Regions from separate parts of the Cutibacterium sp. LaCa_255 genome, predicted to be linked through region 2. Evidence: riboswitches for the same ligand, from Rfam matches in the RefSeq annotation. Region 2 holds a riboswitch; the other holds the start of a gene.
The links. Region 2 has a riboswitch for cobalamin ahead of ACP8ML_RS00385 (ABC transporter substrate-binding protein). Riboswitches for the same ligand answer to the same signal wherever they lie in the genome.
Positions count from the first base shown of each region.

Region 1: linked by a shared signal. The riboswitch ahead of ACP8ML_RS02320 (FecCD family ABC transporter permease) and the one ahead of ACP8ML_RS00385 (ABC transporter substrate-binding protein) in region 2 are both predicted to bind cobalamin.

Region 1 is NZ_CP190956.1:522,538-529,270, reverse strand. Features, by position in the region: gene ACP8ML_RS02330 (ABC transporter substrate-binding protein) at 1-161, opposite strand, end outside; gene ACP8ML_RS02325 (ABC transporter ATP-binding protein) at 163-954, opposite strand; gene ACP8ML_RS02320 (FecCD family ABC transporter permease) at 951-1,970, opposite strand; cobalamin riboswitch at 2,057-2,236, opposite strand; gene ACP8ML_RS02315 (ATP-binding protein) at 2,805-3,815, opposite strand; partial or broken gene ACP8ML_RS02310 (AlbA family DNA-binding domain-containing protein) at 4,113-4,373, opposite strand; gene ACP8ML_RS02305 (hypothetical protein) at 4,398-4,568, opposite strand; gene ACP8ML_RS02300 (AlbA family DNA-binding domain-containing protein) at 4,992-5,414, shown strand; gene ACP8ML_RS02295 (VOC family protein) at 5,949-6,733, opposite strand, start outside.
Region 2 is NZ_CP190956.1:84,615-91,347, reverse strand. Features, by position in the region: gene ACP8ML_RS00400 (NAD-dependent succinate-semialdehyde dehydrogenase) at 1-629, opposite strand, end outside; gene ACP8ML_RS00395 (ABC transporter ATP-binding protein) at 713-1,483, opposite strand; gene ACP8ML_RS00390 (FecCD family ABC transporter permease) at 1,480-2,643, opposite strand; gene ACP8ML_RS00385 (ABC transporter substrate-binding protein) at 2,643-3,476, opposite strand; cobalamin riboswitch at 3,746-3,926, opposite strand; gene ACP8ML_RS00380 (class I SAM-dependent methyltransferase) at 3,957-4,766, opposite strand; gene ACP8ML_RS00375 (ABC transporter ATP-binding protein) at 4,891-5,643, shown strand; gene ACP8ML_RS00370 (FtsX-like permease family protein) at 5,646-6,733, shown strand, end outside.

The sequences.
Region 1 (6,733 bases), 440 kb from region 2:
GCATTCCTGGGGTAGGTGACCTTCTTACCGCAGTTGGTCACGGTGACTTCGCCGGAGTCCTTGGCGGAGTCGCCGCTCTTGGGAGTGGACCCACTGCCGCAGGCGGTGAGTCCCACGGCCAGACAGGCGGCCATGACGACGGGTAGGAATTTGGTGGACATTTCAGTTTTCCTCTCTGATGAGTTCAGGCAGCGGCGCAGTGCACACGAGCTCCTGGCTGCCATCGGGGGTGGTGACATGGTGTGCGACGACGTGGAATGCCGTCGCGACGTTCGATGGGCTGAGCGCCTCACGGGCCGGACCTGCAGAGAGCACTCCGCCATCCGCCAGGACGACGACGTGGTCGAAGTGGGCTGCGGCCATGCCCAGATCGTGGATGGTGGCGACCACCGTCCGACCGCTGGCGCGCAGCGTGTCCAGCAGCATGAGTTGGTGGCGCACGTCGAGGTGATTGGTCGGCTCGTCGAGCATGATGAGGTCTGCACCCTGGGCCAGGCCACGGGCGATGACGGCGCGACGCCGTTCACCGCCGGACAGGTGGTCGCAGCGACGATCGATGAGGTGGTCAAGTCCGACCAGGGCCAGGGAATCCCGGATGATCCTTCGCTCGGAACGCTGCCCCACCTGCCACGGCTTGCGATGCGGAGTGCGTCCCAGCGCAACCATCTCACCCAGCAGGAGGTCTGGCGATGGCGACTCCTCCTGCCCGACGAAAGCCATGAGTCGGGCACGTTGCATGGGGGTGTAGTTGGTGACGGAGGTGCCGTCGAGCAGGACGTCGCCGGAATTGAACTGACGCACCCCGGCGATGGATCGCAGCAGAGTCGACTTGCCGACTCCGTTGACGCCGACGATGGCGGTGAGCTTCCCCGGCTCGGCGATGAAGCTGACGTCGTCGACGATGACGCGGTCGTTGATGCGGCACTGGACGTTGCGAACTTCGAGACGTGTCATGACTCACTCGAGAATCGGTACTGACTGCGCCCCATGAGGTACAGGAAGATGGGAGCGCCGATGAACCCGGTGACGACGCCGAGAGGCACCTCCTGTGGTGCCGCGATGACGCGGGCGCCGACGTCCACCCACAGCAGGAAGAGACTGCCGATGGCGGCGGCGACAGGCAGCATCGACCGGTGACTGGCTCCCACGAGCAGCCGTGACATGTGCGGAATGACGAGTCCGACGAATCCGATGCCGCCCGAAACCGCCACGAGCACCCCGACGAGTACCGAGTTGCCGACGAACAGCGCCTTGCGCACCCTGGTGTCGGGGATGCCGAGGGATCGAGCGACGTCGGTGCCAGCCGCCAGGGCATCGAGCCAACCCGAGAAGGCGATCATGAGCACCACGGACAGAGCGGTGACGATGGCTGCCACCCACAAACTGTCCCAAGTGGCACCGGACACCGATCCCAGCATCCAGTACAGCACCGACTGCGCCGCGCGCGGGTCCGAGCTGCGGAAGACGAGGAAACTCGCCAGTGCCGAGAATGCCGCAGAGAGCACGACGCCCGAGAGCACCAGCCGCAGCGGCGTCATGCCACCCTGGGCCATGGAGATGAGGTACACCAGACCGGCGGCGCCCAATGCCCCCACCAAGGCTCCGAGGGTGAGCCGGTGAGGGCCCCAGGAGACAAACATCCCCAGGGCGATGACCGCGGTGGCCCCCACACTCGCACCGGCCGAGACACCCAGCAGGTAGGGGTCGGCCAGCGGGTTGCGCACCAGGGTCTGCATACCGCTTCCGGCCAGGGCGAGTCCGGCTCCGACGATGATCGCCAGCAGTGCCCTGGGGGCACGCAGGTCCCAGACGATGACATCGACCGTCGGGTCGGGGCCCGGTTCGCCGGTGACTCGGGCTCCGACCGTGTCGAGAACGCCGCGCAGTGGCAGTGCTTCCGAACCGATGGTCAGCGAAATGACGGCACTGACGGCGATGAGCACGACGAGGATGATCACCAGGGGTGCCACCGGCAACCGGCGGTCACGCTCGGCCGACCGTCTCGAGGAAGGCATAGCTGTTCCTTCTGAGTGCGAGGACCTTGATGCGAGGCCCGAACGACACAAGTCATACATGGGGTCTTCGGACTTCGGATCACTCTCGGTCGGCCCTTCCCAGGATCACTCCCAGTGGTCTTGCCGACGTCGTCACCGTCACCGCTGCGCAACAGTCCCGGATTCTCACCGGATTCACTGCGGCCTCATCGGGGCCGCACCATGTATGCGAGGCAGGCTAGCACCTGTGACACGCACTTCGCGACGTGCCGTCCGCCAGCCCCTTGTCACAGACATGCCGGATCGCGTGCGGCACACGCCTCGGAACCCACCGAGCGCAATCGACGGGGTACTTCGCACCCGCGTGGTAATTCAGTTCGGCAAGGTACCTCGTGCCACACCAGGCGACAGACACCACGACTCCTGACACATCTGCCACAGAGACGAACGGACCACAACACCGCCACCGACAGGATCTCCATACCGCGCAGAGCTCCCCACACTGCGAAAAGTTGTGCTCCCGCCGCCGCTTCATGCCTGGAGTACAACTTTGTGGCTGAAAAATTCTGCTCAACAGCACAAGCGCGAGGGTAAGCACAATTTTCTCGACTGGTTCAGCAGCCAGAACCACAGGGAGCAGCCTCGAAGACTGCACCCAGACACCCAATCCGAGGGTGCAAGTACAATCTTTCGGTCAAAAAGTTGTGCTCCACCGCCCCGAAAGGGGAAGTGCACTTAGCTTTCCGGTGTATCGGAACACGCTCTGCCTGACCAGGAACTTGGCGAGATGGATCATAAGGACTGAAAAAGTCAGGATGCCTCGTCACCTTTCCACAGGTAGTGAAATCCGCGACCTGCCATTGCCTCTGACGAAGGCTGCAGTACTCCGTCAGCCATGAGATCCTTGAGGACCTGTCCGACGTTGGAAGCCCACACATCCAGGATGACGCCCAATTCTGTCGTACTGATACGCCCTCGATGCCGGGCATATTGACGAGCCGTCACTGCTCTACTAGGCACTGAACGCTTCAAACCGCGATTCGCATATTCCATGTCCAGCTGCTTGTTTGCTCTCTTGGAGAGGGTAAACGCGGGGAGGGCTTCGTCGGGAACGCCGCGGATGGGCTTCAGCAAGGGTTCGCCATCACACTCCGTCTGCCGTAGAAGCTCAAGAGTTTCGTGAACTTCCTCGACGGGGACTTGCAGGTAGGGAGCAAGAATGTCCTCGTCGATCCAGAGATGATCAGTGAGGAAACGCATAACCATCAAAGTGCGGAGATTTTGCATGAGCTCGGGAACATCCATACCAGTGAGCCACGATGTCCATGCCACGTCAGGATCGACACCGGAAAGCGTCGTCACCACATAGGGACCGTCAATTTCCCGAATGGTCGGCATGCGAAGCCCCCGGCGAAGCAAATCACCAACCATACGGTCAACTCCGATACCTTCACGTTCTGCAATTCGAAGTGATGCCAAGAGCTCAGTGAGAGCAACGTTTCTGGACGTCGATGGGTGGGTGATGATGTTCTCAGCCGTCACACCTCCGAAGAATCCTCCGGGGCTGGTAACTCGCAAGACGGCTCCATTGTGCTCGATGAGCGTTGCATCGGGCAGCCCCCATTCACGATGAGCCAACCCATTGACGATGGCCTCACGAATGGCACGTTCCGGCAGCTGGCGGACCTGCCCCTCGACAAGTCCCGAAGACACATGCGATAAAGGGTTGTACGCCCGCGCGACGGCGAACACCCGTTGGAGCTGCTCAAGCAGTGATACCCCACCAATACGTACTCGGTCACCGCTGTCCTGACCGGGCATGTCACGACGTATGTAGTCAAGGCATGGCTCGGGACGCCCCACAAAGACCAGAGCAGCAGCATTGGTGAGCTTGCCCTCACCATCAATGGCGTTCAACCGGGACAGCAACTCACGACTCGTACAGTTGGCCAATTCCACCGCCGCCTCGTCGGTGCTGGCTTGGAGGAAGGCGCGTGCTGCGTCAAGGGCAGCAGGTCGCACTTCCTCCAGGCTCACGTTTGAGAACTGCGCCGACCAGTCGTAGCGGATAGAGTACTGATGGCGGTGGTGCCATGACGTTGCGTCGATCTCCTCGCAATGATCACCAATCCGCCAGCGGATCTTTCCCTTGACCTTGATCGGTTCCAGCGCGGTGGGTGATCTGACGATCAACAACCTGGCATCGTGAACGTGGACTTCTCGGACGTCAACAGTCAACGCGCGAGAGGTGTGCTCATAGATCTTCCTCCGCAACCACTCGGTATCCAAGGATGTACCGATGAGCAATGGTCCATCATCCTTGTCATTGACTCCGACGATCAGAGCACCACCCCCAGGGGTGTTGGCCATGCACGCGGCTTCACCGGCAAGCTGCTCAGCGGCTCATTCATCCTCACGTCGACCCAGTAGCAACTCACCGTGCTTGCCTCGTCGACTGGAATCCTCCTTGAAGTCAAGATACTTGCATTCCGGGACCCGGTGCCCTGCGTCCAAGTGCTCCAGCGCAGCGTCGATCTCAACTGCAATCGGGTCTGGCCCGAAAGTTGTTCCCATGTGAGCAGTCCACTTCCAGCTACAAGTTTGTGCCCAGAAACTTTTAACCAGGCATCCAGTCCAGACATTGAGTATAACTTTATGACTGAAAAGTTATGATCAAGCTCAGCGACGAGGAGTGCGCACACATTTTCGATGGATCTGACGTCCCCTCACGATTGGGGAGACAACTGGCTGGCATGTTGAGACAACATGAGCCAACACAGCGGGGCGGCGGATGATTCAGTGCGGTATTTCGGTTCGGCAAGGCACCTCGTGCCACGCCAGGTGGCGAACCCCACGATCCCTGGCACATCTGCCACGGGGTCGCTGGACCACGACCCGCTCGGCAGACCGGACCACCACCTCACCCGGGCCCGCGCACACTCTCACTTACACTGCAAACAACAGTGCAAGTAACGAACATCGGGCAACGTGCCAAAGATGGCGGAGACGCTATTCGCGAACATGCCCAATGGCGGCACAGTCATCCTCGGGGTGGACGAAGCAAACGGTCGGTTCGACGTGGTGGGCGTCAAGGACATCGCAACAACGGAGGCGGGTATCGCAACACAGGCCAGGGATGCCGTCCAAGCATCACCGCATCTGGATTTTCAGACATTCACCATTGACGGCAGACAGGTGGAGGTTCTCCATGTGGACGAACAGATCGACTACGACTTGGCCGCTGCCAGGGGACGTGTCGTTGACGACCTGGAACCTGAGCTGGTGGAGTCGTATCTGACGACAGTACGCACCAGTGACCGACGATTGCGCGACCATGCTGACGAGCGAATCCTGCGGACGACGAACATGCTGACAGCATCAGGGAGAACCAACGTTGGCAGGACTGTATGCCCTGGGTGACTATCCGCAGGGGCACTACCCGGCGCTCATGTGGCGTCAACATGACGACTACGAAGCGAAGACAGCGAGGCCCTCACCGGGCCCCAAAGATCTTCGGTCCCAACCCGCAACGAGGAGCACGTACTCGCTACACTCGTCGCAGGGGAGAGCACTGACGATCCACGAACTTGCAGACTACGCGGGACTGACAACTGGTCAGGTGCGTTACGCTCTGGCGTTGCCGCTCAAGGAAAGACTCGTCGTCATGGATGGCCGCCAAGGTGCCCGGACGACCTGCTACCGAATCCATACCGTATGCTGAACCATCCACACCTTCACTCACACTGCAACGCTTGCAGTGTGAGTTGCAGTCTGGCGACCCACCCGCCAGGCCTGGAACACATGTGAACGGCGTGGAGCTGGGCACCAGAACAGACACAGTCGGGAAACGGGGGCGCCTGCAGCTGGCTCACCCCCAACGCTTGGGGGGTGCCACGGGGGACGGAGTATCGCTGACCGTACGGGCCAGCCACATGGGGGGACCGGCACACGGCCTCAGCCCCAGAAGGATTCACCCTCCCAGGTTCCCAGCGATACCACCGGGACGACCTGACCCGAGATGACCGACCCCTCATGGGGAACCCTCGGCAGGTTCGCCGGGGCGGCCAGGGTCATCGGGATCGAGGTATCGCCGACGATCCGGTACCAGTCGACGCCGGTGAGCGCATTGGCGCGCTTCTCGACCCGCTCGCAGACCATCGTCATCTCGGCGACGGCGCTGGCCTCCCCGCGAGTGGCGCGACCGGCATTGATCTCCATCAGCCACGGGCTGATCAGGGTTCCGGCGGCGAACTGCAGATCACCGGTACCGCCCAGAGACCCCTCGTGAGAGCGTCCGTACTCCTCCTCGGACTCGAAAACCCGCAGCATCTGATTGGCGACGGCGCCCACCCTCAGATGCTCGATGAAGCGTGGGGTGTCGTCACCGGGTTCGGGGCACAGCGGTATCTCAACCGGGTCGTCAACATTGGCCAGGAAGCGCGCCAGGTGCTTGCGGTTGGCGGCGGGGAGCTTGAGCACCGACTCCCCGGTGAGCATGGATGCCAAGTTGGCGTGGGAGTAGATGTCGACCAGTGCCACCGTCGAGCTGAACCGCACCAGATCGGCGGGGTGAGTCGTCGGGGCGACGAGGGAGGCCATCGTCTCGATCTCGTCGCGATCCTTCTGCTTCATGAGCGCCAGCCGCGCCCCGGACGGATCGGTGTAAGCAGCCAGCAGGTCGAACCCGCCGACGTCCTCCACCCCGACAGCACCAGCCTCAGCCGCGGAATTGACGAGGA
Region 2 (6,733 bases):
TTGACGACCCCGGCGGGAAGACCGGCGTCGACGAGGGTCTTGGCGAAGAGCAGGGTGGTCAGCGGGGTGGCCGAGGCCGGGCGGATGACCACCGTGCAGCCGGCGGCAAGAGCCGGGGCGATCTTGCGGGTGGCCATGGCCAGCGGGAAGTTCCACGGGGTGATGAACAGGCACGGGCCGACGGGCCGCTTGGTGACGAGCTGGCGGATCTTGCCCTCCGGGAGCAAGCCGTAGTCACCGCGAATGCGCACTGCCTCCTCGGAGAACCAGCGCAGGAACTCCCCGCCGTAGGTGACCTCTCCGTAGGACTCGGCCAGCGGCTTGCCCATCTCGAGGGTCATGAGCTTGGCGAAGTCGTCCTTGCGCTCGGTGACGAGCTCGAAGGCCTTGCGCAGGATCTCGCTGCGCTCACGCGGGGAGGTGTCGGCCCAGGATTCCTGGGCACGGACGGCGGCGTCGAGGGCGTCGGTGCCCTGGTCGACGGACGCATCGGCGATGGCGACGAGTGACTTCTCGGTGGAGGGGTCGAGGACGTCGAAGGTGCGGGACGCCTCGGCGTCCACCCATTCTCCGTCAATGAGCAGCTGAGAGGGCAGATCTGATGGGAGCGAGCGGTCGTTGGTCGTCATGAACCCACCCTACGACGGGGTTTCGACGCTTTGAGGGAGTTCGGTGTTCACGGGGAGGGGAACACGGCCGGCACCACCGACAATCACAGGACGGTTACTTGAACAGCGCCACTCGGGTGTCGACCGAGATGAGTGCACACTTTGTAGACGTCGTCCAGGATTCCCGGAGACAGCACGGCCGATGGCGCACCCGCTGCCACACATGTGCCCTTCGACATCAGTACAAGGGTGTCGCAGAATCGTGCGGCCAGATTGATGTCGTGAAGTGCCACCACCACCGTCGACCTGAGGCGCCGCGACAGCTCCATCACCTTGAGTTGATGATGAATGTCAAGGTGGTTCGTCGGTTCATCCATGATCAGCAGGCCGGTCTGCTGCGCCAGCGCCCTCGCGATTGTCACCCGCTGCCGTTCTCCTCCAGAAATCCGTGAGAATGTCGACGTCGCGAGATCTCCAACCTCCATAAGCTCCATGGCTGCGCCGCACAGGGCAAGGTCGCCCTCGCTCAGCGACCGCCACGACTTCTTGTGAGGTGTCCTCCCCATCCGGACGATTTCCCCGCACGTCAGCGGGAACTCCGCGGGAGTCTCTTGGAGAACCACCGAAATGTGCCGGGAGGACCACTTCGTGTCTCGCGCCCAGACATCGACACCATCGACGGTCACCGTCCCCTTCGTAGGGCGTCTCGAGTGGAAGATTGAGCGCAGCATCGTCGACTTGCCGCTCCCATTGGGGCCGAGGATCCCCACCACCTGACCGGGGTGGGCGACGAAGTCGACATCCTGGACGATGTGGCGCCCCTCGATGTCGACACCCAGGCCCGCGACCACCAGTTCTGCACCACTGACGATCATGACGTCTCCCCCAAGGTGCGTCGCAACAGGAACAGGAAGAATGGAGCCCCGACAAGCGCGGTCACAATACCTACCGGCAATTCCTGCGGCTCAATGGCCATCCGCGCCCCAACATCCGCCAGCACGGTGAAAATCGCACCCAGAAGCAGTCCTACGGGAAGGGTTCGGCGGTGATCTGCGCCAACCAGCATCCTCGTAATGTGCGGCATCACCAGGCCGACGAATCCTATGACGCCACACACCGCAACTGTCACACCGACAATTGCAGCTGCCACAACGAACATCCAGGTTCGGAACCGATCAACGTCCAGGCCGAGAGAACCCGCTGTCCCTTCCCCACCAAGAAGGAGGTTGAGATTTGACGCCTCAGCCAGGCATAAGAGCATTCCCACAGCGAGGACGAGGGTGGGGACGGGAAGGTTCTCCCACTTGGCGGCCCCGAAGCCTCCGAGACTCCAAAAGAGGACTTGCGACGCCAGTTGCGGATCCGGGGAGGTCAGAACCATGAAGTTGTTGACTGCCGACAACAGGGCCGAAACCGCCATGCCGGTGAGAACCAACGTTCCTGCAGAAAGGGTTTGCCTCCGTCTGGCGATCACCAAGACGAGTAGAAGCGTCAGGAACGCGCCTGCGAACGCGGCCAACCCGAGAGAGACCGCACCACCGAGGAGCAGACCAAACCGCATGACGGTAATGGCTCCGGTTGCAGCTCCCGACGACACGCCGAGCACCGTGGGGCTCGCCAGTGGGTTGCGAAGCAGCGCCTGCACGACTGTGCCGACAGTGGTCAGCGCCATCCCTGCGACTGCCGCCAGGAGCACACGAGGAAGCCGGACATCAGCAACGATCCTGTCGATCGACGCAGTCCAATCAACGGTGACGACACCTGCCGGCAGAGCCCGGTGCGCAACGACCTTCCATACTTGGACGAAGGGAACATGAACCGAGCCAATTGACAGCGCGAGTCCCAGGACAAGAATCAACGTGACGGCCAGTACGGACAAGACTATGACCAGGTGTCCACGATGCGAATCGCCACGCCACCTGTCTTCCCCGACAGATGCCGACTCGGATGGAAGGGCATTGAGGACAGCAACGAGTTCGTCCTGCCGTTTCACAGCCGTGGATGACTCATCAATGCCACCACGTGCACCCATCATCAGCCGTGGAACTGCTTGGCAAGCTGCTCGATACCTTCAGCCGAACGCGGGCCGGGCTGTGCCAACGAGAGACTGATCACCGGGAAGGCATTGTTCTTGACGGCCTTGGTGTCCTTCAGTGCCGGAATTGACTTCAACGTCTTGATCTTCTGATCGACACTCGGGGTCTTGTAGTCGTAAATCAGAATCATGTCTGGATCAGCCTTTGCAACCTGCTCCCACGACATCTTTCCCCACCGCAGCGGTTCATTCGCGAAGATGTTCTCGCCTCCCGCCGCATCGATCATCACCGATGCATAGGCCCACCCACCAACTGTCGTCGGGGCGTCCTCACCTGAGTTGTAGAGGAACACCTTGGGGCGCTCCTTCCCCTTCACGGACTTCTTGACGGCATTGACCTTGTCGTTGAACTTTCGAATCGATGCCTCAGCTCGGTCATTCACATCGAAGATCTGGCCGATGGTCCTGATCTCCTTGGTCTCATCATCCAAGGCCTTGACCTCATTGGTGCATCCCACAGGGCTGAGATGCGTCTTGATCCCCATCTTCTGTAGGTCTTTCCGGGTGTGACCGTTGCTCCTTGAGAAACCGTCCGGGTACCCGGAATACACGAAATCAGGATTTACGGACAAAAGCTTCTCCATGGAAGGCTGCCCAGCGGCCAAAACCGACACCGAGTCGTAGGCCTCCTTGTATTGGGCACCGATGGGGCGAGTGCGTTGGTACGCCGTCCCGACCATGCTCTTCTCCAGCCCTAGCTCGAGCATCGTCTCAGTCGCCGTTGACGTCAATGTCACTGCGCGCGTCGGGGCGGAATCGAACGTCTGCTTCACCCCACAGCTCTCCACCGTCAGCGGGTATGACGTGTGCCCGGCCTTCGAACCGGTTGCGTGGGACGACGCCGTCGAGGCGTTCTGCTCCGTGACGGCGCTCCCACAACCAGCCATGAATGAGACAGGAATCACTAATGCAGCGACAAGAGCGACCCTCCGCGTGTACCTTCGCGCCATCGCAATGGTCCTTCCGTTCCGTTCCCACGCCAACGGTCACAGATGGGCCCCACGTAAGGGTTTCCAACCAAAAGCCATGACGCGAGCTTGTGTCGAGTGGATTTTCATCGGCAGGTCTTCGGACTGGGGTTCAACCCGTTTCAGCACCTTCCCAGGCCTCACTGGCCCAGTGGCATACGCCGAGACGGTCACCGTCACCGCTGCGCGTCAGCCCCGGAATCACACCGGAGTTCCCTCACACCCATTTAGGTTACCGATACACATACCTTATCAATGAAGACCTTGAACTGATCGACACTCCCCTCACACAGGCATGTCGGGCAGGGCCCCCACAAGGCCCTTCGCATCTACATGCACCAGACCAATTGTGCGTCTACACCTCCATCCGCGCGGGAATCCAATCGCATAGGAATCCATAATCCTGATCGCCTCGGAAAAATTACCTCCTCGAGTCTGGACCTCATGGTACAATTCATCTTCAGAAACAACTCGATATTCCTCGAGAATTCTAATTTCTGCTGGAATCCCCAATTGTGCGAGGCCACCTGCAAGGAGTAGATGGCGAGCCTGTGAAACACGGACATCTTCCCCCTGTGCTGCTGCAAGGGCATGATCCCAGGCCGTCGGTGATCCAGTGGTGTCAATAATGATGACGTGCCGTCGAGCCTGCCGAACCAATGCCCGCAAGGACGCCGCCAGATCGAGGGCCCAGTACAAGGACCACGCAGCAAGAACGGTGTCGAAAACCCTTCCTGTGTCCATGGGCCATTGCCCCTGGATCGTCTCGATCTTGACTTCCTCGGCTTCAGCATTCTCCGAAAGCACACGGAGCATGTCCTCTGAACGGTCTACGACAGTCACACGGCAGCCGCGTTGTGCCAGCGGAATCGCGAACCGTCCGGTTCCGCCGCCAACGTCAAGGATCGATGACTCAGGTTCGACGATGCTGGTCACGGTGCCGATCTGAGCCAGGGAACTGCACGTCAAACCTGCGTGCTGGTCGTAGACCGCTGCGTGCCCATGCCAAAACGCCTTTTCCTGTTCCAAAGATCTGCGCGCGGGGTCCGATCTCCTATCGTTCTCCCACAGTCCGAAGTAATCACTGATCCTCATCGGCGCCTCCCATGTTCATCGGGACCAATCCTGTGGCATCACCATCCTCCTACCACGGGAGGACGCTCCGATTCGACCGCCAGCACGATGCGCGACGAGGGGCTCGGGCAGCACGGTGGATGACATGTTGACGCCAACCCGATCCAACCCTCACGCCGTCGCCGAACCCGTCCCCGGCGCTCACCTCCGCACCCTGGGACTGACGAAGACCTACGGGACGACTCGTGCCCTCGACCACGTCGACATCGCCATCCCGGCCGGCCAGTCGGTCGCCGTCATGGGGCCGTCCGGATCGGGAAAAACCACCCTGCTGCACTGCCTGTCCGGGATCCTCTCGGCCGACTCCGGCAGCATCGAGCTGGGTCTGCCCGACCGCGTCGTCAACGTCGAGAGTCTCTCCAGCGAGGGACGGGCCCAGCTGCGTCGCCAGTCCCTCGGGTTCGTCTTCCAGCAGGGAATGCTCGTCCCCGAGCTCACCGCCGTCGAGAACACCGCCCTGCCTCTCATGCTCAATGGCGCCTCTCGGTCACAGGCCGTCGGGTACGCCGTCCAGTGGCTGAGCTCGATGGGACTGGGAGGCATGGAGGATCGACGCATCGGTCAACTCTCCGGCGGCCAGGCGCAGCGAGTAGCCATCGCCCGATCCCAGGTCATCGACCCGGCGATCGTCTTCGCCGACGAGCCCACCGGAGCCCTCGACTCGGCCACTGCTGTCGAGGTGATGTCCATCCTGCTCTCGGCGACGACCGGGAGGGGACGCACCCTCATCGTCGTCACCCATGACGAGGGCGTCGCCCGCCGCTGTCAGCGCATCCTGCGCCTGCAGGACGGCCGGATCGTCTCCGACGAGATGCGTCATTCCGACGGGAGGTGGTGACCATGACCACGAAGTCCACCATTGAACCGGGAACCGCGGATCAGCAGATCCCGTCGATCTCCGTCCCCGAACCGCTCACGACCAAAGCGGGACGCCCGGCGACCTCGTCGATCCTCGGCATGACCCTGCGCACCTCGGCCGCTGATCACTCGACCTGGCGGCTGCCGGTGGTCGCCTTCGCGGTCATCACGACGATCATCCTCGACGTCACCGGCGGTGCCGTCATGATGTGGCACCTGCCCGGTGAGAATGCCTCCTTCTACAAGCTGACCTCGTCAATCGCCGTCATCCTGCTGGTGTTGCCGCTGATGACCCTGGCCTCCTCGGCCGCGCGGTTGTCCGCCCGACGTCGCGACGACCGGCTGTCCTCCTTACGTCTCATCGGGGCGTCATCCCATCTGCTGCGGGTGGTCACCCTGGTCGAGGCGGGCCTGCAGGCTCTCGTCGGGTCCCTGCTCGGCATCGTCGGCTACCTCATCTGCGTGCCCCTACTGGGACGACTGTCCTTCAACGGCAGCCAGATTGGTGCGGGCTCGGTCCTGCTCGGCCCCGCTCCGGTGGCCGGGGTCATCCTGGCCCTGGTACTCCTCGCCCTCATCAGCTCCGCCATTGGTCTGAGACGGGTCGACGTCTCTCCCCTCGGGGTGCGAATGCGCAGTCAGCCCCGCTCGGTGTCATGGGTTCGGCTGGCCATCGGGGGCGCCATCGTCCTCGTCCTCGTCTCCTCGAAGGCTGTACTCAGCGTCCTCGGAGGTCAGACCGGCGTCGTCGGTGTGTACGTCTTCCTCGCCATCCTGCTGGCAGCCGTCGTCGAACTCGCCAACATCATCGGCCCTAAGCTGTTGTCGATGTACTTCAAGCACCGCCTCAACAAGGCCAGGACTGCCACCGACCTGGTCGCTGCCCGTCAGGTGCTGGAGAACCCGCGGGCTGCCTGGACCCAGGTCGCCTCCCTGGGAGCGGTGTGCGTGGTGGGAATGCTCGCAGGAACCGGGGCCGCCATGATGCAGGCGGCGGGCAACGGTACCAGCGCCGACCCGGCTGCCCAGATCATCGGGCAGGACCTGCAGACCGGCACTATCCTACTCAT